2 regions of the Bacillus sp. NPDC077027 genome follow, and region 2 is predicted to be linked to the other one. Evidence: riboswitches for the same ligand, from Rfam matches in the RefSeq annotation. Region 2 holds a riboswitch; the other holds the start of a gene.
The links. A riboswitch is a leader RNA that binds a small molecule or an ion and turns the genes downstream of it on or off. The one in region 2 is predicted to bind lysine.
Positions count from the first base shown of each region.

Region 1 (10,655 bases), on a different contig from region 2:
TTCTTTCAGTCGCTTAAAGAACTGTTTAATTGCTTCATCTTGATAGCGCACTGTGGTTACATACCTGTTCAAAATGTCACTGTTTGAATCGAATTGGTCAATGAGCTGATCCTTCTCATCAATTTCAAACGGAAAATGGTTTGTGAGCGTAATGAAAGAACTGTAATAAGGTGACTTTAGCTTCTTTAAGTAATCTACCGATTGATCAAAAAATGCCGCATCCTTTAAACCCCAACCAGTCGAATTTTTTTCGTTCACAGTAAAAGAATCAACATCATAAAAACGATCAATTCCAAATGATTGATACATCACATCGCGATTCCAAAATGTTTTGTTGTTTGCATGAAATTGTACTGATTGATAATCTTCCGTTTTTAACTGTTTATATAATGTATCATAGTCATTGTCACTTGCGGTAAAAAAGACAGCGCCACTGCTAGACGGATAAAGAGAATTGGCCACAATAAATTCAGAATCTGACGTTTTTCCTTGCTCTGTCTGTTGATAAAATTCATCAAAGTAATAGCTTTTTTGAATGAGTTGATTTAGAAAAGGCGTGATTTCTTCTCCATTTATCTTCCGATCAACGACAAAATGTTGTGTTGATTCTAAGGAGATAAATACGACATTTCTTCCTTTGGCAAGACCGAAGTAGTTTTCGTTTGGCGCACTGAAATCTGCATTTGTATAGTTTGCTACAGTTGACAGTGTGTCTTCATCCGCAAATGCTTTTTGACCGATTCGGGCCGTTTGAGCGATGCCATCATAAATGTGAAACTGAAATAGCCCTAAGTTCCGAACAATGACTTCTCGGTCATAGGAGCTTGTTAAAAAGCGCGGGTGATCAATGGTAGCGGCACCAAAATGAAAAATGAGAAAGCCGCAACACACCGCATAATATGTTTTGATCGTACGTTTGGAGGCTCTCGACTTCAGTGTTCTTCGTCTAAGGAGCCAAAATAAACAAACAAAATCAATTAGTACCAACAAGAAGAGGGGATGGAACAATTCCGTAATACTGCTGCCCATATCACCCATATTTTTTGCCTGAAATAAAACAGGTATCGTAATAAAATCAATATAAAAGCCGTAAAAAATTGTGTTTGAAATCAATATCGCCGTTAAAGCAAAATTTGTCGTCAATAAAAAAACCTTTTGTTTGGCTTCATTTAAAAAAAGTGCGATGCCGAACAGAGGAAGCAAAAAGCTGAGCGGATTCACAAATAGTAGCCATTCATGAAACAAATGGGCTGTTCGAATGTTGAAACCAAACTTATAAATGATGTATGTTTTCATCCACATAAAGAGGATGGAGTACACTAAAAACCACCGGTCTTTGAAAAAGTCTTTCATCTATGTAGCTCCTCATCATCGAAAATCAGCCTGTATTTCAAAAAAAGCGCTTAACTTAAAACTACTAAAAAATTGCTCATTGATCAAATCATATCTTGTTTTTTGTTAAAACTCTTTGTTAAGAGTGGAATGGAATGGGAAGACCGCATAATGATGCGATGTAGTAAAACGTCACGATTGTGAGTGCTGCTAAAACAGCTTGTTCACCTGCACTACCTGTTTTCACATAAAGAGGAAGTCGTACTTTCAAAGTGGCAGGAAACAATAATTTAATGCCATTGACTGTTGCGGCATCAAGCAATAGATGACTTGCCATCCCAACTAGTAAACCTATCTTTAAGTTATCACTGGGAATGTATGTCGTAGCGATGAAATAAATGATGAGCATAAACAATAAACTATGCGTAAATGTACGATGACCGAATACGCTGCTAATGAGTGATGATAACAGAGGGAATTTTCTGCCGATTTTGCTTTTCGTATGACATAAATCTGGGATCAATGCACCAATTGCGCCAGAAGATGTAGCAATTATTGGATCTAATCCATAGTAATACGAAACTGCTGTACAAGCAGCAATCCCACCCATGATATGTGTTTTTCCTGTCATGATGCGTACTCCTGTTCTATCAATAGTCCAAATTAACACTATAACAAGGCTTGATTGTTTCAGCAAGGCTTATTTCACTAAAGAATAACATAAAACACTTTGGTTATATGGAAAAAAAAACTATAATAAAAAATGAGGATTTTGACATTAACAATAAGGATGCGATTGGGATGAGCAATGCTGAATTATTAAAAGAAATCGTTCTTGTACATTATGAAGTCAGTAGGAAGTTGAATCGTAAGTTACTTGAATTAGAAAAAGATATCACTCCGCCACAAATTTATGCACTCTCCATGTTGATTCAAGGTAAAGTGACGAATGCAGAGGACTTGAAGCAAAGACTTTCCTTAAATCCAGGTGCGGCATCCATTGCCTTAAACAAGCTATGTGAACATGGGTATATCCAAAGGGAAAGAGATACAGAGGATCAGTCCGTCGTTCGTCTAGAGGCAACGGAAAAAGGAGTTGCTATCTATGAGAAGCACACCTATCTTTTTGGTAAGGTCGTGCAACATATGATGGCAGATTTTTCAGAGCAAGATTTAAAGAACTTCCTTCATTATTTGCAAAAGATGAGGGAAACCTTTCAGGATTGATGATGTATTTCGTCTGCTTTGTATAAAGAATGGATTCAACGCACACATTATAAAGGCAATTCCAATCAAGAAAAAGGGGTGAATTGACTTGTCATTCTTTCAAAAAGATAAAAAAGCTAAAAGTGAAAAGGAACATAAAGAAGTGAATCAATTGCTAGAGGAAGCGAGTAAAGAACTAGCCGGAGACCCACTTCAAGAAGCGGTACAAAAAAAGAAAAACAACAAATAGTCATTAAGAACAGGCAGAGTGAAAAATCTCTGCCTTTTACTATGATTTCCCTTTGACAGATCAGTGAATGTTTGGTAACCTTCGTGTAGTAAAAATGAATAGAAATCCTCACGCTATGTCTCAGTGAGGTAGAGGTTGCGCGGATGATGAGTCACACATGGGAGAGATGGGATCAATGATCATGTGAAAAAAGGCATCAGCGCCGAAGTGTAGAGAAGCTCCACCTTTCTTTATGCTGGGTCTGCATTGAATAAATGCAGGACTGCCGCGTCTTAGATAACGCGGAGGGCTATCCGGAGATCAAGGTGTATGTTATTGAAAAGCATGGACTTTTGTTCAGGCTTTTTTATGTTCTAAATGACTTTAAAAAGGGTATGTTACGAACATCTCGCCATTCGTATGAACATAAGAACTGCATTCAATTGCTTGACAATATATCAATGTAGATACTGCCGGGTCTGGTCCAAAGTGAATGAAAACGGAGGTACAGAAATGGAACAGACAAAGAAATGGGGATTTTGGTTACTAACGGCGTTTGTCGTTGGGAATATGGTGGGGTCAGGCATTTTCATGTTGCCAAGTACACTTGCCCAAAATGCTAGTCCTTTAGGCGTGACAATGGCTTGGCTTGTGACAGGTGGCGGTGTACTTATGATCGCACTTGTATTTGGGCATCTGTCTATGCACAAGCCTGAATTGACGGCTGGACCACAAAGCTACGCAAGAGCACTTTTTAAAGATCCCAAAAAAGGGAAAGCTGCTGGATTTACAATGGTGTGGGGCTACTGGGTGGCAAGCTGGATTAGTAATGTTGCCATTATTACGAGCCTTGCAGGGTATTTAACAACCTTTTTGCCGATTTTAACAGTAAAGCAAGTTGTCTTTACCTTTGGAAAAGAAGCAATCACACTAGGACAGCTTATGACTTTTATTGTGTGTACACTGCTCTTATGGGGAACGCATTTAATTTTAATCACAAGCTTAAATGCTGCGAGTAAATTGAACTTTATGACAACTTTTTCAAAGGTTCTTGGTTTCGTTCTATTTATTGTGGCGGGACTGTTTGCTTTTCAAACGGCATTGTTTGAGCATTTTTATTTTCCTGTAGAATTATCGGGAGAAGGAACACTTGATCTTGGAGGCCAAGTCCATCATGCAGCCATCTCAACATTATGGGCATTTGTCGGTATTGAATCTGCCGTTATCCTATCTGGAAGAGCTTCTTCACAGCGGGATGTGAAGCGTGCAACCATTACAGGTCTGATCATTGCACTTTCTATCTATATGATCATTACGTTAATTACAATGGGTGTTTTGCCACATGACCAACTCCAGGGCTCAGATAAGCCATTTGTGGATGTGCTTCAACTCATTATTGGGAATGCTGGTGGCATTGTCATGGCATTACTTGCAATTATTTGTCTATTTGGCTCAATGTTAGGTTGGATTTTGTTAGGTTCTGAAGTACCGTATCAAGCTGCAAAGGCTGGTGATTTCCCAGCGGTGTTTGCTAAAACGAATAAAAAGGGAAGCCCAGTAGTTGCGCTGACGTTGACGAATATGATGTCTCAGTTGTTCATTTTTTCGGTCATGTCACGTACAATTAATGAAGCATTTACGTTCCTAACAACATCTGCGACACTCGCTTATTTGATCCCATATATTGTATCTTCTATCTACTGCCTAAAAGTCATATTGAAGGGAGATACGTATGAGATGCAAAAAGGGAATCGCGCAAGAGACGGGATCATTGCACTCATTGCAATGGGATATTCAACTTGGGTGATTGTATCAGGAACTGCTGATGTAAAAACATTCGGTTTAGGAATCGGACTGTTTTTAGTAGGGATATTGCTATATCCGTTTATGTCTAAAAAGTTTTCAAGTGAAGTATCATAAGTAAAAAAACGTTTCTCCATTTCTGGAGAAACGTTTTTTCATGAAGAAGTCGTTAGTTTTTCAACAATAAACTCAAGTTGACCTTCTAGTGAAACAGGATCGTTGAAGAAATAGCCGATAGGATCAGTCTCAAAGACTTGTTTGTTTTTCACGGCGGGTAGTGACTTCCAAATGCTGCTATTGTATACATTGTCACCATTGTTCTTTGATGCGCTCCATGGACCAGTGAAAATATAATCACCAGCGAAATCAGGAAGTTTTTCAAGAGAAATATTGGCATAACCGATACCACTATCAATCGCTTCTTTTTTCACTGCCTTTGGTGCATTGAGCTTTAATTCGTCATAAATGATCTCTCCGCCACGTCCATACGTGTTGCCGAAGATATAAATACCTTTGTCATATGGAGAGACGATAGAAACGGTTTTGTTACCAACCGATTTTTTCACTTTTGGTTCGACTTCTTTGATTTTTGCGTTCCAATTTTCAATCCATTCATCAGCCTTTTTCTCGTGACCAGTCATTTTGCCAAATTCCTTTAATTGATCCTTAAAAGAGTATTGATTGTATGTAATCGCAACAGTTGGGGCGATTTGTTTATATTTGTCAAAATTCTCATCTTCTGCCCAAGCAATAATTAAATCAGGATTCAGTACCGCGACCTTTTCAACAGAAGGTGTTTTCCCAAGGTTTTTCACCTCATCTGTTTTGCCTTTATAAAATGGGTTTCTAAAGATGGGTGATGTTGTGGCAATCGGTGTAATGCCAACCGTGATGAGATCACCATAGTAACTCTCAGCAAGGAGCACAACCTTTTTAGGGTATTTAGGAAGATTCACTTCTCCCTTTGCGTCTTTATATGTAATGGTTGTTGCCTCATTCTTTGATTGAGTAGATGGTTGATTGGAAGTATTGCCACAAGCTGTAGCAAAGGTCATGAGTGCCACAAAACAAAGAAATAGAAACCGATTTTGTTTTTTCAAGGTGTTCGCTCCTAGTTATAATTTTACTGATAATGATTCTCATTGTTGGTAAAATTGTAACATGATGATAAAAGAATTGCATTGTAATTTTGTCAAAATCTAGTCAAATAATACAGAAGAATGATCTTTCTCTGAAAAATACGAAAAAATACTTAGAACAGGATTCCAATTGGCGAAGAAAGTGATATACTAGATGTCGATATTGATAATCATTATCAACGAAAACAATAGAAGTAAACAGAAAGGAAGATATGGCTTTTGGGCGCACAATCAAAAAGACAGCCTGATTCCAATGACGATTCAATTGAAATTGTCACAAAGCCTCTTGGAACAGCAGCTGTTCTCATCTTAGGAATAATTGCATTAGCATTTGGTCTTTTTTCTTCAGTTTCTCTTGGAGCGGCAAACATCCATTTAAGTACTGTATGGGAAGCTGTTTTTCATTTTGATCATAGTAGTACATCACATCAAATCATACGAGAATTGCGACTTCCACGAACAATTGGAGCTGCACTTGTAGGCGCATTTTTGGCGATATCAGGTGCTATCATGCAAGGAATGACACGCAATGCACTGGCTTCTCCTGAAATTATGGGTGTGACCAATGGATCAGCATTTGCCATTGCTGTCGCATTTGCCTTTTTCCCAGGCCAAACTTCTTTTTCTTTAATCCTTTGGTCATTTGTTGGGGCAGCACTTGGTGCTTCAATTGTTTTTGGGGTTGGAGCCTTTTCTAAAGGAGGGTTAACCCCTGTCAAATTGGCATTGGCAGGTACAGCAGTCGGTGCACTTCTTAGTTCCATTTCTTCTGCTATTGCCATTCGTTTCGATGTTGCACAGGACATGAGCTTTTGGTATGCAGGCGGAGTGGCAGGTGTGAATTGGAGTAATGTGAAAGTCATCGTTCCTGTTGCTGTAATTGGTCTTATTGTGGCAATGGTGCTTGCACGCTCCATCACTGTTCTTAGCCTTGGTGATGATTTAGCAAAAGGGCTAGGACAATACACAAAAACAGTGAAGGTCTTCGGCATTTTGGCTGTCGTTCTAATGACTGGTGCCGCAGTATCAGTAGCTGGCTCAGTCGGGTTTATAGGTCTTGTCATTCCGCACGTGACTCGCTTTTTAGTTGGGGTTGATTACAGATGGATTATTCCGTGTTCAGCAATCTTAGGGGCTGTCCTCTTAATATACGCTGATATTGCTGCAAGACTAATCAATGCTCCGTTTGAGACACCAGTTGGAGCAATTACTGCCATCATCGGCGTTCCTTTCTTCTTATACTTAGCACGACGTGAAAGGAGCGGAATTTAGATGGAAATGGTTCAACTTGCAAAACAAAAGAAATATAAGCGAACAATGCTAATGATTTTCTTAGGCATTGTCATTGTCTTTATAATTAGTTTAAATACAGGAGAAATTCGCATTTCTCCGCTCGACACAATCAAAACACTTTTTGGTTTTGGTTCTGAAATGGATGAACTCGTCTTATTTGAATTTAGGCTTCCGCGAATGGTCATTGCCCTCTTAGTCGGAGCTTCTATCGCAGTATCTGGTGCCATTTGGCAAGGTGTTTCACAAAATGGTCTTGCTGATCCAGGGATTCTTGGTATCAATGCCGGAGCTGGTTTTGCTGTCGTCCTATTTATTTTCGCATTTCAAGGAACGATGTCAAATTTAGGTGATTTTAGTATCTTTGTTTTACCGCTTTTTGCATTTATAGGAGCCGGATTTGCGGCATTTCTCATCTATGTGTTGGCATGGAAAAAAGGAATTACACCTGTTCGTCTCATTTTGACAGGGATCGGGGTCAACGCAGCATTTTCAGCAGTAATCGTTGTCATTCAATTAAAAATGAGCCCGAATGATTTTAACCAAGCCATTGTATGGCTGTCAGGAAGCATTTGGGGATCTAGTTGGACGTATGTATTATCCATTCTACCTTGGATGCTGATCTTTATGGTATTGGCGATCGTTAGAGCACGCTATTTAAACATTATGAATCTAGGTGATCAGCTTTCATATGGGTTGGGTATTTCTGTTAATAAAGAAAGAAGTTTGATGATGATCATCGCAGTTGCGCTTGCAGGCGCAAGTGTTGCTGTTGCAGGAAGTATATCGTTTCTCGGCTTAGCGGCTCCGCATTTAGCAAGAAAACTCGTCGGACCGAAACATCAAGGAATGATTCCTGCTTCTGCTTTAATTGGTGCATTTCTGCTTTTATTAGCTGATTTGCTCGGACGTGTTATCTTAGCTCCATCGGAAGTTCCTGTTGGACTTGTTGTTTCTGCTTTAGGTGCACCTTATTTCATTTATTTATTAATGAAAACGAACTAGTGAGAAGGGAGAGGACATCAGATGAAATCGCTCGAAACAGAACAACTTTGCATCGGCTATAGTGATCGGCTGATTGTAGAGGATTTAAATATCAGTATCCCTAAAGGCAAGGTGACGACACTTATCGGACCGAATGGCTGCGGGAAATCGACAATTTTAAAGACGATGTCTCGTATTATGAAATCAGATAGAGGGGCTGTCTATTTAAACGGGAAAGCAATACATGAAACGCCAACGAAAGAGATTTCAAAACAAATGGCGATCTTGCCACAATCACCAGAAGCACCAAGTGGATTAACTGTATATGAGCTTGTTTCATATGGGCGTTTCCCACATCAAAATGGGTTCGGACGTTTGTCAAATGAAGATAAACGTATCATTAAATGGGCACTTGAGGAAACAGGGATGGTCGCATTTCATGATCGACCAATTGAAGCCCTATCAGGTGGACAGCGTCAACGAGTGTGGATTGCTTTGGCTCTCGCTCAGGAAACAGAGCTATTGCTTTTAGACGAACCAACAACATATTTAGACCTTGCTCACCAACTAGAAGTACTTCAATTGCTAGATCGCTTAAACCGTGAACAAGGACGCACCGTTTTAATGGTGATCCATGATTTGAATCATGCAGCCCGATTTTCACATTATATGGTGGCACTGAATCAAGGGAAGGTCATGAAAGAAGGCTCACCACAAGAAGTCATGACATCAGAAGTGTTAAAACAAGTATTCAACATTGATGCTGAGATTGTGCTTGATCCAAGAACGAGTAAGCCAATTTGCTTAACCTATGATCTAATTGAACATGAAAGAAAGCTTGAGGCAGTCAGTGTATAGAGACGTGAACATGAAAAACTCGGTGTGTATACCGAGTTTTTTATTTTACTTTTTTTGACCCGTAGATTCTGCTGATCAACATTAATATATTTTTTTTGCTTTTATGCATAAAAGAGGTATTTTTTCACTTTAGACAATGGTAATATACGGTTAGAGATTGATAGTCAGAAAGGAAAGAGATGCGTGGAAACAGCAAAAATATTGATTGCAGACGATGAAGAAGCAATTGTAAAAATGGTTGAACGCGTATTAAAAAAAGAAGGATTTCAACATATCTATCGTGCATATCATGCAGATGAGGCACTAGAGATCGTGAAGCAGAATGAAGTCGATCTTTTATTACTAGATGTGATGATGCCTGGAAAGACAGGCTTTGAAATTCTGCCTGATATTAGACAGTATACGAAATCGCCAATATTCTATTTAACAGCTAGAACATCAGATGTAGACAAATTAACAGGATTTGCTCAGGGCGCTGATGATTATATTACAAAGCCATTTAATCCATTAGAGCTTGTGGCACGAATTAAAGCACATTTAAATCGTACATTTATATCCTTGCAAGATGAAAAAGAAGACAATGTTTATGAATATGAATATTTCTCCTATCATCCACATTCCGCTGAACTGAAGGTAGCAGGTCAAATGACATCTTGTTCTGCACAGCTTATGTCATTACTACAGTTCTTTTGTGATCATCCGAATATTGTGTTATCAAAAGATCAGATTTATGAAAAAGTATGGGGTGTTCCTTCATATGGGGACAATAATACTGTGATGGTACATATTCGAAAGCTAAGGGAAAAGATCGAAAAAGATCCTAGTCAGCCAGAATATATTGTGACAATTCGCGGAATGGGATATAAATTCATCCCTCATCCGGTTAAGGTACTTAGCTAAATTATGAATTTACGAGCAAAACTTTTTTTTCACTTCGTTGGTCAAATGTTTATCGTGATTTTGTTGCTCAGAACTGGAAACAACTTTTCTGAAAACCTATATAATCATAAGTACTATGAAAATGTGACAGAGACTGGTTTGACAAAGGCTGATGATGAAACGCTTATGAGCTGGTTGTATTTTGACGGTGATGGAAATATGATTGCCGATTCGCAATTAAAACAAGCCGTTGAAAAACGAGATGGTTGGCTACAAGTCATTGATTCCAAGAAACAGACAATATACGATTACCATCTACCAAGCGATATTCCAAGCTCTTATCAGAAAAATGAAATGGTGCAAATCTTTGAAAAGAGGCAATATAAAAACTATAAAATGTATTTCTGGCCAATTGAAATTGGTCATGAGAGTTTTATCGTTTTATATGGATTCAAAACAAGCAGTACAAATGTTGCTGCTTATATAAAAAAACATGAAAAAAATCTCGCTGCATTGTCTCATTACTCAAAGGAGACAAAAGAATATATAAAAAAGATGAATGGTTCTGTCCATTTATTTAATGAAGAGGGAAAATATCTTCAAGGAATTCGACCAAATAAAGATTTTAAGAATGGTTCAACAGACGTTGAACTATTGAAATATCAATCAAAGCCGTGGGAATTCCGAAGTGACCTATCATATATCAATATCAATAAAGATTTATGGATGATTGTGTCCGTTCCAAACAAAGTGTATAGCCCTGATGAACGTTTTTATCAGCAAACAGATGAATTAAGACAGTATTCGACCTTTTTAATTGTATGCATCATATCCATTATCATCGGTGTGATGACGTTTTGGTACTCGTATCGTTACGCTCTACCTATCTATCACATTATTAGATGGCTCTCATTCTTATCAAGAAACAAATTACA
Region 1 covers NZ_JBNNIO010000002.1:227,288-237,942, reverse strand. Annotated here, with positions in the region: gene ACQKEZ_RS06825 (LTA synthase family protein) at 1-1,353, opposite strand, end outside; gene ACQKEZ_RS06820 (metal-dependent hydrolase) at 1,472-1,963, opposite strand; gene ACQKEZ_RS06815 (MarR family winged helix-turn-helix transcriptional regulator) at 2,134-2,559, shown strand; gene sspJ (small acid-soluble spore protein SspJ) at 2,648-2,788, shown strand; lysine riboswitch at 2,910-3,088, shown strand; gene ACQKEZ_RS06805 (amino acid permease) at 3,281-4,687, shown strand; gene ACQKEZ_RS06800 (iron-hydroxamate ABC transporter substrate-binding protein) at 4,726-5,625, opposite strand; gene ACQKEZ_RS06795 (FecCD family ABC transporter permease) at 5,929-6,981, shown strand; gene ACQKEZ_RS06790 (FecCD family ABC transporter permease) at 6,982-8,004, shown strand; gene ACQKEZ_RS06785 (ABC transporter ATP-binding protein) at 8,026-8,841, shown strand; gene ACQKEZ_RS06780 (response regulator transcription factor) at 9,025-9,741, shown strand; gene ACQKEZ_RS06775 (sensor histidine kinase) at 9,745-10,655, shown strand, end outside.
Region 1: linked by a shared signal. The riboswitch ahead of ACQKEZ_RS06805 (amino acid permease) and the one ahead of ACQKEZ_RS01165 (aspartate kinase) in region 2 are both predicted to bind lysine.

Region 2 (10,655 bases):
AAGAAGCGCTTGAGGTTGATTTTGTTTCCACATCCTATGAACGTAATGGCGAAAAAATCCCGCAAGTTAGCGTCTCTGCATCACGTTCATCTAACGAGGTGCACATTAGCTTTTGTCATCTGCACCCTCATGAGAGAGCTTCACTGTCATTGAAAATAGATGGGATATACCAGGAAGCCAAATCATTTGGAAAAGTCCTGACAGCAGATCGAATGAATGCACACAACACATTTGACGCCCCGCATACGGTTGTACCGTCCGACTTTCATCAATTCTCTGTAAAACAAGACGAAATAACCATTGACCTTCCGCCAATGTCAGTTGTTATGTTGACACTCCACATTTCATAGCACATCGACACGTTTGATTGAGAAAATGTTAGGGCATCATATGGTTAAACAGTTGAAAGGGAGTTATTCAAAATGCTTAGAACCATCCTCATGATCATTGGTGCAATCGTCGTTATTGGGGCGATCATCAGGTTCATCTTTTAAAGACAATGAGATAAAAAATGAATTTCAAGCATTTCATTCGCAAGTCGCATTAGTAGGTGCTATACTAAAAAGCATAATTTACATTGGAGGAATGAATAATGGCAATCGTAAAAGCTACTGACGCAACATTTTCACAAGAAACAGCAGAAGGTGTAGTTATTGCAGACTTCTGGGCACCATGGTGCGGACCTTGTAAAATGATTGCTCCTGTTCTTGAAGAGCTTGATCAAGAGATGGGAGATCAATTGAAAATCGTAAAAATCGATGTAGATGACAACCAAGAAACAGCTGGTAAATACGGCGTGATGAGCATCCCAACTTTACTTGTCTTAAAAGATGGAGAAGTAGTTGAAACATCTGTCGGCTTCAAGCCAAAAGAAGCACTTGCTGAACTTGTAAACAAACACCTATAAAACGTCCAGTGCTGGTAAAATCGAATCATTGATTTTATCGGCATTTTTTGTTTCATTACCTTTACTGATTTGCTGGCGGTTCTCTTTTGAGAGAACCGCTTTTTCAGAATGGAATAAAACAAACGTTCGTGATACACTAGAAGGAGTGAAAGAGGAAAACAAGGACGGATGAGAACATGAATAAGCTAATCAAAGAAAAGCTCTCGGTTTTGCCTGATCAACCAGGTTGTTACTTGATGAAGGATAGGCAAAACACCGTAATCTATGTCGGTAAAGCCAAAATCTTAAAGAATCGAGTACGATCCTACTTTACAGGCTCGCATGATGCAAAAACACAGCGGCTCGTTGGTGAAATCGAGGATTTTGAATATATTGTGACCTCTTCTAATATTGAAGCACTCATTTTAGAGCTGAATTTAATTAAAAAATATGATCCGAAATATAATGTCATGCTGAAGGATGACAAGACGTACCCGTTCATTAAAATTACGAACGAACGACATCCAAAGCTGATCGTGACCCGGAAAGTAAAAAAAGACAAAGGTCGTTATTTTGGACCTTACCCGAACGTGCAGGCAGCAAGAGAAACAAAAAAATTGCTCGATCGCTTATATCCGCTAAGAAAATGTGCGAAGCTGCCAGACCGAGTATGTCTTTATTATCATCTCGGGCAATGCCTTGCGCCATGTGTATATGATATTTCTGACGAAACGAACAAGCAGCTAGTTGATGAGATTAGCCGTTTCTTAAATGGCGGACATCAGCAGATTAAAAAAGAATTAACAGAGAAAATGCAAGAGGCCGCAGAACATCTTGCATTTGAGCGTGCTAAAGAATTCAGAGATCAAATTATGCATATTGAATCAACGATGGAAAAACAAAAAATGACGATGAGCGACCTATTAGACAGAGATGTCTTTGCCTATGCCTACGATAAGGGTTGGATGTGTGTACAAGTCTTTTTTATTAGACAGGGCAAGCTCATTGAGCGAGAGGTCAGTTTATTCCCTATGTATCAAGATCCAGAGGATGAGTTTTTGACGTTTATGGGACAGTTTTATTCAAAAAACAATCATTTCCTCCCAAAAGAAATCCTTGTACCGGACAGTGTGGATCAAGAGCTCATCGAACAATTGCTTGAAACGACGGTACATCAACCGAAAAAAGGCAAGAAAAAGGATTTACTTTTGCTTGCTCATAAAAATGCAAAAATCGCTTTGAAAGAAAAATTTTCATTAATCGAAAGAGATGAAGAGCGGACAATTGGAGCAGTAGAGCGGCTTGGTGAAGCACTGAATATTTATACACCTTACAGAATTGAAGCGTTTGATAACTCAAACATTCAAGGGACAAATCCTGTCTCTGCTATGGTTGTGTTTCAAGATGGCAAACCATATAAGAAAGAGTACAGAAAGTATAAAATTAAAACAGTTGCAGGGCCAGATGACTACGCATCAATGCGAGAGGTTGTACGAAGACGCTATTCGCGGGTGCTCAAAGAACAGCTTCCACTACCTGATTTAATTATTATTGATGGAGGAAAAGGACAAATTAATGCAGCCATTGACGTCCTTGAAAATGAGCTGAACCTATCTGTTCCTGTAGCAGGACTCGTAAAGGATGAAAAGCATCGTACATCTAATTTGATGATGGGTGATCCACTTGAGCCCATTATGTTAGAACGGAATAGCCAAGCCTTTTATTTACTTCAGCGTATACAAGACGAGGTGCACCGTTTTGCAATCAGCTTCCATAGACAGCTTCGAGGGAAAAATGCATTTCAGTCTATTTTAGATGAAGTGCCAGGAATCGGTGAACAGCGAAAAAAGCAGCTTTTGAAAAACTTTGGCTCAGTCAAAAAAATGAAGGAAGCCTCCGCTCAAGACTTTCAACAGATTGGTATTCCACGACAAACTGCGGAACTTTTAGTAGAGGCTTTGAAAAAATAGATTGTGCTTTTCCAAAAAGTTTGTTAAGATGTGACTAATTTCATAAATGTACGTGTTGTATGTTGAAGATAGAGGTGCGAACTTCAATAGTAGGCCTTCAGAGATGGATGGAATCAATGAAGATGGCTGAAAGGGGAGCGTCGCCGAAGCAAATAAAATCCACTCATTTTATTTGCTGGCCCTACATTAAATAAATGTAGGGTTGTCAAGAATCTTTTCTTGGAGGGCTATCTCATTGTGGGCATCTATTGATGGTTGTTTTGAAGCAATGGGAGATTTGTTCTCTCATTGCTTTTTTGTATGCAATGAGGAGCGATCTCAGGTGGTTCTTATCTCTTCTCTCGCACGTGATCATTAAAAAAGGGTGATATAAATGGGTCTTATTGTACAAAAATTTGGAGGAACATCCGTTGGTTCGACAGAAAAAATTCGTCACGTAGCTGAACGTGTTATCGCAGAAAGAGAGGCTGGACATGATGTTGTAGTGGTTGTCTCAGCTATGGGGAAATCGACAGATACGCTGGTGGATCTTGCAAAGGAGCTAACAGACGAGCCTAGCAAACGGGAAATGGATATGCTGCTAACAACAGGTGAACAGGTCACCATTTCTTTACTTGCAATGGCACTAGAGGCAAAAGGATATGAAGCCATTTCCTTTACAGGCTGGCAGGCTGGCATCAAAACGGAAAAAGTACATGGCAATGCACGAATCGTTCATATTGATAACACGCCTATTCAAACAGAACTAGACAAAGGGAAGGTTGTTGTCGTTGCAGGCTTCCAAGGGGTTGCAGATGATTTACATATTACAACGCTTGGTCGCGGAGGCTCAGACACAACCGCTGTTGCCATTGCTGCAGCCCTAAAAGCAGATAAATGTGACATTTATACAGATGTACCAGGAGTGTTTACGACAGATCCACGCTACGTGTCTTCTGCTCGAAAGCTTGCAGGTATCTCATATGATGAAATGCTAGAGCTTGCCAATTTAGGTGCAGGTGTTTTGCATCCAAGAGCTGTCGAATTTGCGAAAAACTATCAGGTCCCATTAGAGGTCCGTTCAAGTATTGAAAATGAAGCTGGTACTTTAATCGAGGAGGAATCATCAATGGAGCAAAATCTAGTTGTGAGAGGTATTGCATTTGAAGATCAAATGACACGTGTGACAGTTTGTGGGCTTTCTAGCGGTTTAACGACCTTATCTACAATCTTTACAACACTAGCGAAACAGAATATCAATGTAGATATCATCATTCAATCTGTGACAAGCACAAGTAAAACATCCATTTCCTTCTCTGTGAAAACGGAGGACCTCTCCCGTACAGTCGAGGTATTAGAAGAGTACAAACATGCGCTTAACTACGAGCAAATTGAAACAGAGAACAAGCTGGCAAAAGTGTCTATTGTAGGCTCTGGTATGGTTTCTAATCCAGGTGTCGCAGCAGAAATGTTTGCTGTATTAGCTGAGAAAAACATTCAAGTCAAAATGGTCAGCACCTCTGAAATTAAAGTATCAACAGTTGTTCATGGAGATGACATGGTCAAAGCGGTTGAAGCATTACATGATGCATTTGAGCTGTCGAAGGTAAGTGCGGCAACCCATTCATAAATAAACAAAAAAGAGATGTGAGAATCAAATGCACATCTCTTTTTAACAGTAAATACCGAGAAAGTAAAAATTAACATGAAAATCTACTTCAGCGCATTGGGGTGGGTTTTTTCAGGTAGCAGACCCTTCTGAAGATGATCGAAGACTGTCATCTTTTGATGCAGCTTATTCGACATATGGTATGATTGAGATGATAACAGATCGACCTGCTTTTCTGAGAACAGGCAATTGACAATGAATAGCCTATAGAAAAAGGCGCGACTAATCGAGAGCCTTCGCCTTTTCATTCAGTATTAACTAGGGTCTTTTAAGTCCCATTTAACGGTTAAAATCACTTTTCCAGCACGTTTTTTCACTTGTTCATATGATTCGGCAATGTGTTCGTTGAGTAACTGGATTTGCTCGGCGATAAAGCCAGCCTCCATTTGAAAACAAGGCTCTTTTTGATAGGTAAGGCGATTCGACACGAGCGGGCCTTCGAGCTCAAACTCAATTTCCTGCTTTTTTGAACGGACCATGGTCAATGTGCCCCAGCCTGCATCATGGAAAAATTCGGGGATTTTCTCCCATGAATCAAGAGGAAATTTACGAGCAAGAATCTTTCCCGCAAAATACATCATAGACGAATGATCCTGACCGAGGATATCGGGCAGTAGGACTTCACGTATCAACTCGTAGGCAAAACCATTTACTTCAACTTCTTTTAGCTGTTCTATGTTAGATTCAAATTTATTCATTCTAGGGCTCCCCTCTTTCAACAATTTATTATAGCTTATGTGGGCAGAGGATAACAGAGATTTCCCTATAAGTCTAAGAAATTCTTATTGTAAAAAAACAAATTTTGATTTAAAACTTTAAAATTTCGGAAAATTTTAATTTATGTACGCGGTTTCTTGACGCTTTTTTGTCATAGGAGTAAAATGAAATTGTCAATAAATTTGAATAAAGTGCTTACATTTGAAAGAAGCGGGGGTAAGACAATTTTCAAGCAATTGCACTTTTTTTACTAGGGGGTAAAGTAATGTCGGGGAACAAAGAGTTTTTTTATCGGAGATTGCATTCTTTGCTTGGCGTCATTCCGGTCGGCCTGTTTTTAGTACAGCACTTAGTGGTCAACCAATTTGCTACAAGAGGACCGGAAGCGTTTAACAAAGCTGCACACTTTATGGAGCAACTTCCATTTAGGTATGCGCTTGAGCTACTTATCATTTTTTTACCATTAATCTATCATGCTGTTTATGGGGTGTACATAGCCTTTACGGCACAAAACAACACGTCTCGCTTCAGTTACTTAAGAAACTGGCTATTTAGAGTTCAAAGGGTTACTGGTATCATCACTTTGATTTTCATCAGTTGGCATGTATGGGAAACAAGAATCGCAGCCCAGCTCGGTGCTGAAGTAAACTACGATATGATGGCGAATATTTTGAGCTCTCCATTCATGCTTGGTTTCTACATTGTCGGCGTTTTATCTACCATTTTCCACTTTGCTAATGGTTTGTGGTCATTTGCTGTCAGTTGGGGAATTACCGTTTCACCACGCTCACAGAGAATCTCTACATACGTGACATTAGCTGTATTTATAGCGCTTTCATATGTAGGGCTAAGAGCAATTTTCGCTTTTGTTTAAGAGGAAATAGATTAGTAGAAGAGGGAGAGGGGCTACAATGAGTAATTCAAGCATCATCGTTGTCGGGGGCGGTTTAGCCGGTCTCATGGCAACCATTAAAGCAGCAGAAGCGGGAACAGCTGTTAAACTATTTTCTATCGTACCTGTGAAACGTTCACATTCTGTCTGTGCACAAGGCGGAATTAACGGAGCAGTGAATACAAAAGGTGAAGGGGACTCACCTTATGAGCATTTCGATGATTCTGTTTATGGTGGAGACTTTTTAGCAAATCAGCCGCCAGTCAAGGCAATGTGTGAAGCAGCGCCGTCCATTATCCACTTACTTGACCGTATGGGTGTCATGTTTAATAGAACACCAGAAGGATTATTGGACTTCCGTCGCTTCGGGGGAACACAGCATCATAGAACAGCATTTGCTGGAGCTACAACAGGTCAACAGTTACTTTATGCACTTGATGAACAAGTTCGTCGCTATGAAGTAGCGGGGCTTGTAACAAAGTACGAAGGCTGGGAATTCCTTGGAGCAGTGCTTGATGACGAAGAAGTATGTCGAGGAATTGTTGCACAAAACCTCACAACAATGGAAATTGAATCTTTCCGCTCTGATGCGGTCATCATGGCAACGGGGGGACCTGGAATTGTCTTTGGAAAATCAACCAACTCGATGATTAATACAGGCTCTGCCGCATCAATCGTTTATCAACAAGGCGCATATTACGCAAACGGTGAATTCATTCAAATTCACCCGACAGCGATCCCAGGAGATGATAAGCTTCGTCTGATGAGTGAGTCAGCTCGTGGTGAAGGTGGACGTGTTTGGACGTATAAAGACGGGAAGCCTTGGTACTTCCTTGAAGAAAAATATCCAGCATACGGAAACCTTGTTCCGCGTGATATTGCAACACGTGAGATTTTCGACGTATGTGTTGAACAAAAGCTCGGTATTAACGGTGAGAACATGGTATATCTTGACCTTTCTCACAAAGATCCGAAAGAGCTTGATATTAAGCTAGGCGGTATTATCGAAATCTATGAAAAATTCATGGGTGATGACCCACGTAAGCTTCCGATGAAAATTTTCCCAGCTGTTCACTATTCCATGGGTGGTCTATGGGTAGATTATGATCAGATGACGAATATCAAAGGATTATTCGCAGCTGGAGAATGTGACTACTCTATGCATGGAGGAAACAGACTTGGAGCGAACTCACTGCTTTCTGCAATTTACGGCGGAATGGTAGCAGGACCAAACGCTGTGAAATACATTAACGGTCTTGAAAAGTCTGCTGAGGATTTATCTTCTACTCTTTATGAAGGTGCGGTAAAAAATGAGCAAGAGAAGTGGGATCACATTCTTGGCATGGACGGAACAGAAAATGCGTACGTGCTTCATAAAGAGCTTGGTGAATGGATGACAGACAACGTTACAGTTGTCCGCTACAATGACAAGCTATTGAAGACAGATGAGAAGATTCAAGAGCTCATGGAGCGCTTTAAGAAAATCAATATGAACGACACAACATCTTGGAGCAACCAAGGGGCTGCCTTTACTCGCCAGTTAGACAACATGCTTCAGCTAGCAAGAGTGATTACAATTGGAGCATATAATCGTAATGAGAGCCGAGGCGCACATTATAAGCCGGAATTCCCTGAAAGAAATGATGAAGAATTCCTTAAAACAACGATGACAACATTTAAAGGTAAAAGTGAAAAACCGGCCTTCCACTATGAGGACGTTGATGTATCGTTGATTGCACCTCGTAAACGAGATTACTCGAAGAAAAAGGTGGAGAAATAAGATGAGCGAAAACAAAACAATCCGTTTAATCATCACACGTCAGGATACAGCAGACTCACAACCATATGAAGAAGAATTCGAGATTCCATATCGTCCGAATATGAACGTTATTTCTGCTTTAATGGAAATCAGACGTAATCCGGTCAACAAAAAAGGGGAAAAAACAACAGCGATCAACTGGGATATGAACTGTCTAGAAGAAGTATGTGGTGCATGTTCTATGGTCATCAATGGAAAACCACGCCAATCTTGTACAGCGCTGATTGATAAATTGGAGCATCCAATCCGCCTTCAGCCGATGAAGACATTCCCTGTTGTGCGAGATTTGCAAGTTGATAGAACCCGTATGTTTGATTCCTTGAAAAAAGTAAAGGCATGGGTGCCAATCGACGGAACTTATGATCTCGGACCTGGTCCAAGAATGCCGGAGAAAAAGCGTCAATGGGCATATGAGCTTTCAAAGTGCATGACATGTGGGGTATGCCTTGAAGCATGTCCGAACGTGAATGATAAATCTACCTTTATGGGTCCAGCCCCATTATCACAAGTTCGATTATTTAACGCACATCCGACAGGTGCCATGAATAAATCAGACCGTCTTGATGCCATTATGGATGATGGTGGTCTTGCGAACTGTGGTAACTCACAAAACTGTGTACAGGCTTGCCCGAAAGGTATCCCGCTTACAACTTCAATTGCAGCACTTAATAGAGATACAACATTCCAAGCATTCCGTAATTTCTTCGGAAGCGATCACGCAGAATAACGAACCCATTCAGTCTTCTTTTGCCTAGCACCGAGATATAAAAGAGGCTGAAGTGAAAAAAAGGCGCCTCTTCCATTTGGGAGAGGCGCCTTTTTTATAAAAGGAGCTGTTGAAATGAAAATTCCTGCATATATTGGTGAACCATTTGAAGAGTGGTGTGCTTCATTTCGCTTTTACGTAGAAACGACCGTCCGCTTTTCAGAAACAGATATGTTTGGACATATGAACAATGTAACCCCATTTGTTTATTTTGAAGAAGCAAGAATCGCTTTCTTTCAAAAAACGGGTCTCGTTGATCAAAGAATGAAGACATTAAAAGACACGATGACGGTCGTCGCTAACTTGCAATGCGATTATATTAAGCAGGTGGAAATCGGTGAGAGACTTCGTGTCTATGTGAAGCCAGAAAAAGTAGGATCAAGTTCCATTGTTCTTCACTATTTAGGCGAGAATGAAAAGCAAGAACCATGCTTTACTGGTTGCGTAACAATGGTTCAAATCAGTAAAACCACAGACGCCCCAGTGGCTTTTACAGAAGAAGAAAAAAAGACATTCCTCAAGCAGAGACATTAGAAAAATCCATTAAAAGGGGGTTTTTCGGTATCATACACAAAAACTGATATAAAAGCTAAGTGTTGTATGAAACTGTAAAAAAATATAGCATGGCGATAACACCAAAGATTATTCCAATAGACGAGGCACCTTTCCATCTATAATGGGCGTAAATTAGTGCTGCGGAAGACTTTAGAAAATTCAATCCTCCTTTAACAAATGATCTAACATAGCTGTACGGTTTTCTAAAAAATATTTGGTGATTTGATAGTGCTCAGTCATTTCATAGCGTATTTTCTCTATTTTCTTTCCATCAAAATTTAAAATCGTTGCCTCAGGATACCCTAACAAAATTGGAGAGTGGGTAGCTATTATAAATTGCGAGTTATTCTTTGTAGAAAGGTCGTGAATAATCTTCAATAATCCTAACTGCCTTGCTGGAGAAAGTGGAGATTCTGGTTCATCAAGTAAATAAAGAGCACTTTTTCCGTTAAAACGATTATTAAATAAAGATAAAAAAGATTCTCCGTGAGATTGCTTATGCAATGATGTGCCTCCGTAGGGAGCATAAATATCTTCCCCGCTTTCTTGATTTAAAGTATCTAAATATGAAGCGAAGTTATAGAAAGATTCAGCTCTTAAAAAGAAACCATTTGTTATTTTGGGTCGCCAGGATAAACGCAAATAGGAACCTAGTGTAGTTTCATCTACATTATTAGTATATAGATTATTTCGGCCACCACCATTTATATTAAAACCACAACTATCTGCAATAGACTCTAGTAAAGTTGACTTACCTGATCCGTTCTCACCAACAAAAAATGTTACATTGTTTGTGATTTTGAGTTCATCTAAATTTTTTATTATCGGAACACAAAAAGGATATTCATTATAGGAATTCACTTTTTCTTTAAGGAAAGTTATTTTTTGTAAAGCTATAATTGCTCACCTCTTGCTTTTAAGTATGTAAACGTCAATGAAATCACAGTTCTAATTTTAGTTGCGAAATGGATCTATGTTTATCTTCTTGCACAAGATTATAGCAGTTCTATAAATATTTACCAGGGGGTTGCCGAGATCTGGTTAACATAATCACACTTCGGGGAAGTCTTTTTTCAACCCGATCTTCATATTCAGGCAAATTCCGCCTTGATCTAAGGAGTTCAAGTATTGATGTGTGTAGTGATTTAATTTACGAGAGGGATAAAACCTTAGTTTTTCTATTGATTTCTTTTTTTCTTCTATTTTCTATTAACCGTATTGTATATAGCGTTTTCCCCTATTATAAAGGTGCGAAAGAAAAAGAGTATATAGGATGTTCTATAGCCCAACTAAAAAACTGGGTTTTTGTATTATGTAATTAAAGGATTTTTTAGATAAAAAAGGTTTTGTTAACTTTTTTTGTGTTTTTATAGCGTGTATTACCATAATTGAGGAGGATTTT
Region 2 covers NZ_JBNNIO010000001.1:213,381-224,035, forward strand. Annotated here, with positions in the region: gene ACQKEZ_RS01150 (alpha-N-arabinofuranosidase) at 1-350, shown strand, start outside; gene trxA (thioredoxin) at 593-907, shown strand; gene uvrC (excinuclease ABC subunit UvrC) at 1,084-2,856, shown strand; lysine riboswitch at 2,918-3,094, shown strand; gene ACQKEZ_RS01165 (aspartate kinase) at 3,230-4,465, shown strand; gene ACQKEZ_RS01170 (YslB family protein) at 4,759-5,202, opposite strand; gene ACQKEZ_RS01175 (succinate dehydrogenase cytochrome b558 subunit) at 5,487-6,095, shown strand; gene sdhA (succinate dehydrogenase flavoprotein subunit) at 6,133-7,893, shown strand; gene sdhB (succinate dehydrogenase iron-sulfur subunit) at 7,895-8,659, shown strand; gene ACQKEZ_RS01190 (acyl-CoA thioesterase) at 8,774-9,232, shown strand; gene ACQKEZ_RS01195 (AAA family ATPase) at 9,413-10,150, opposite strand.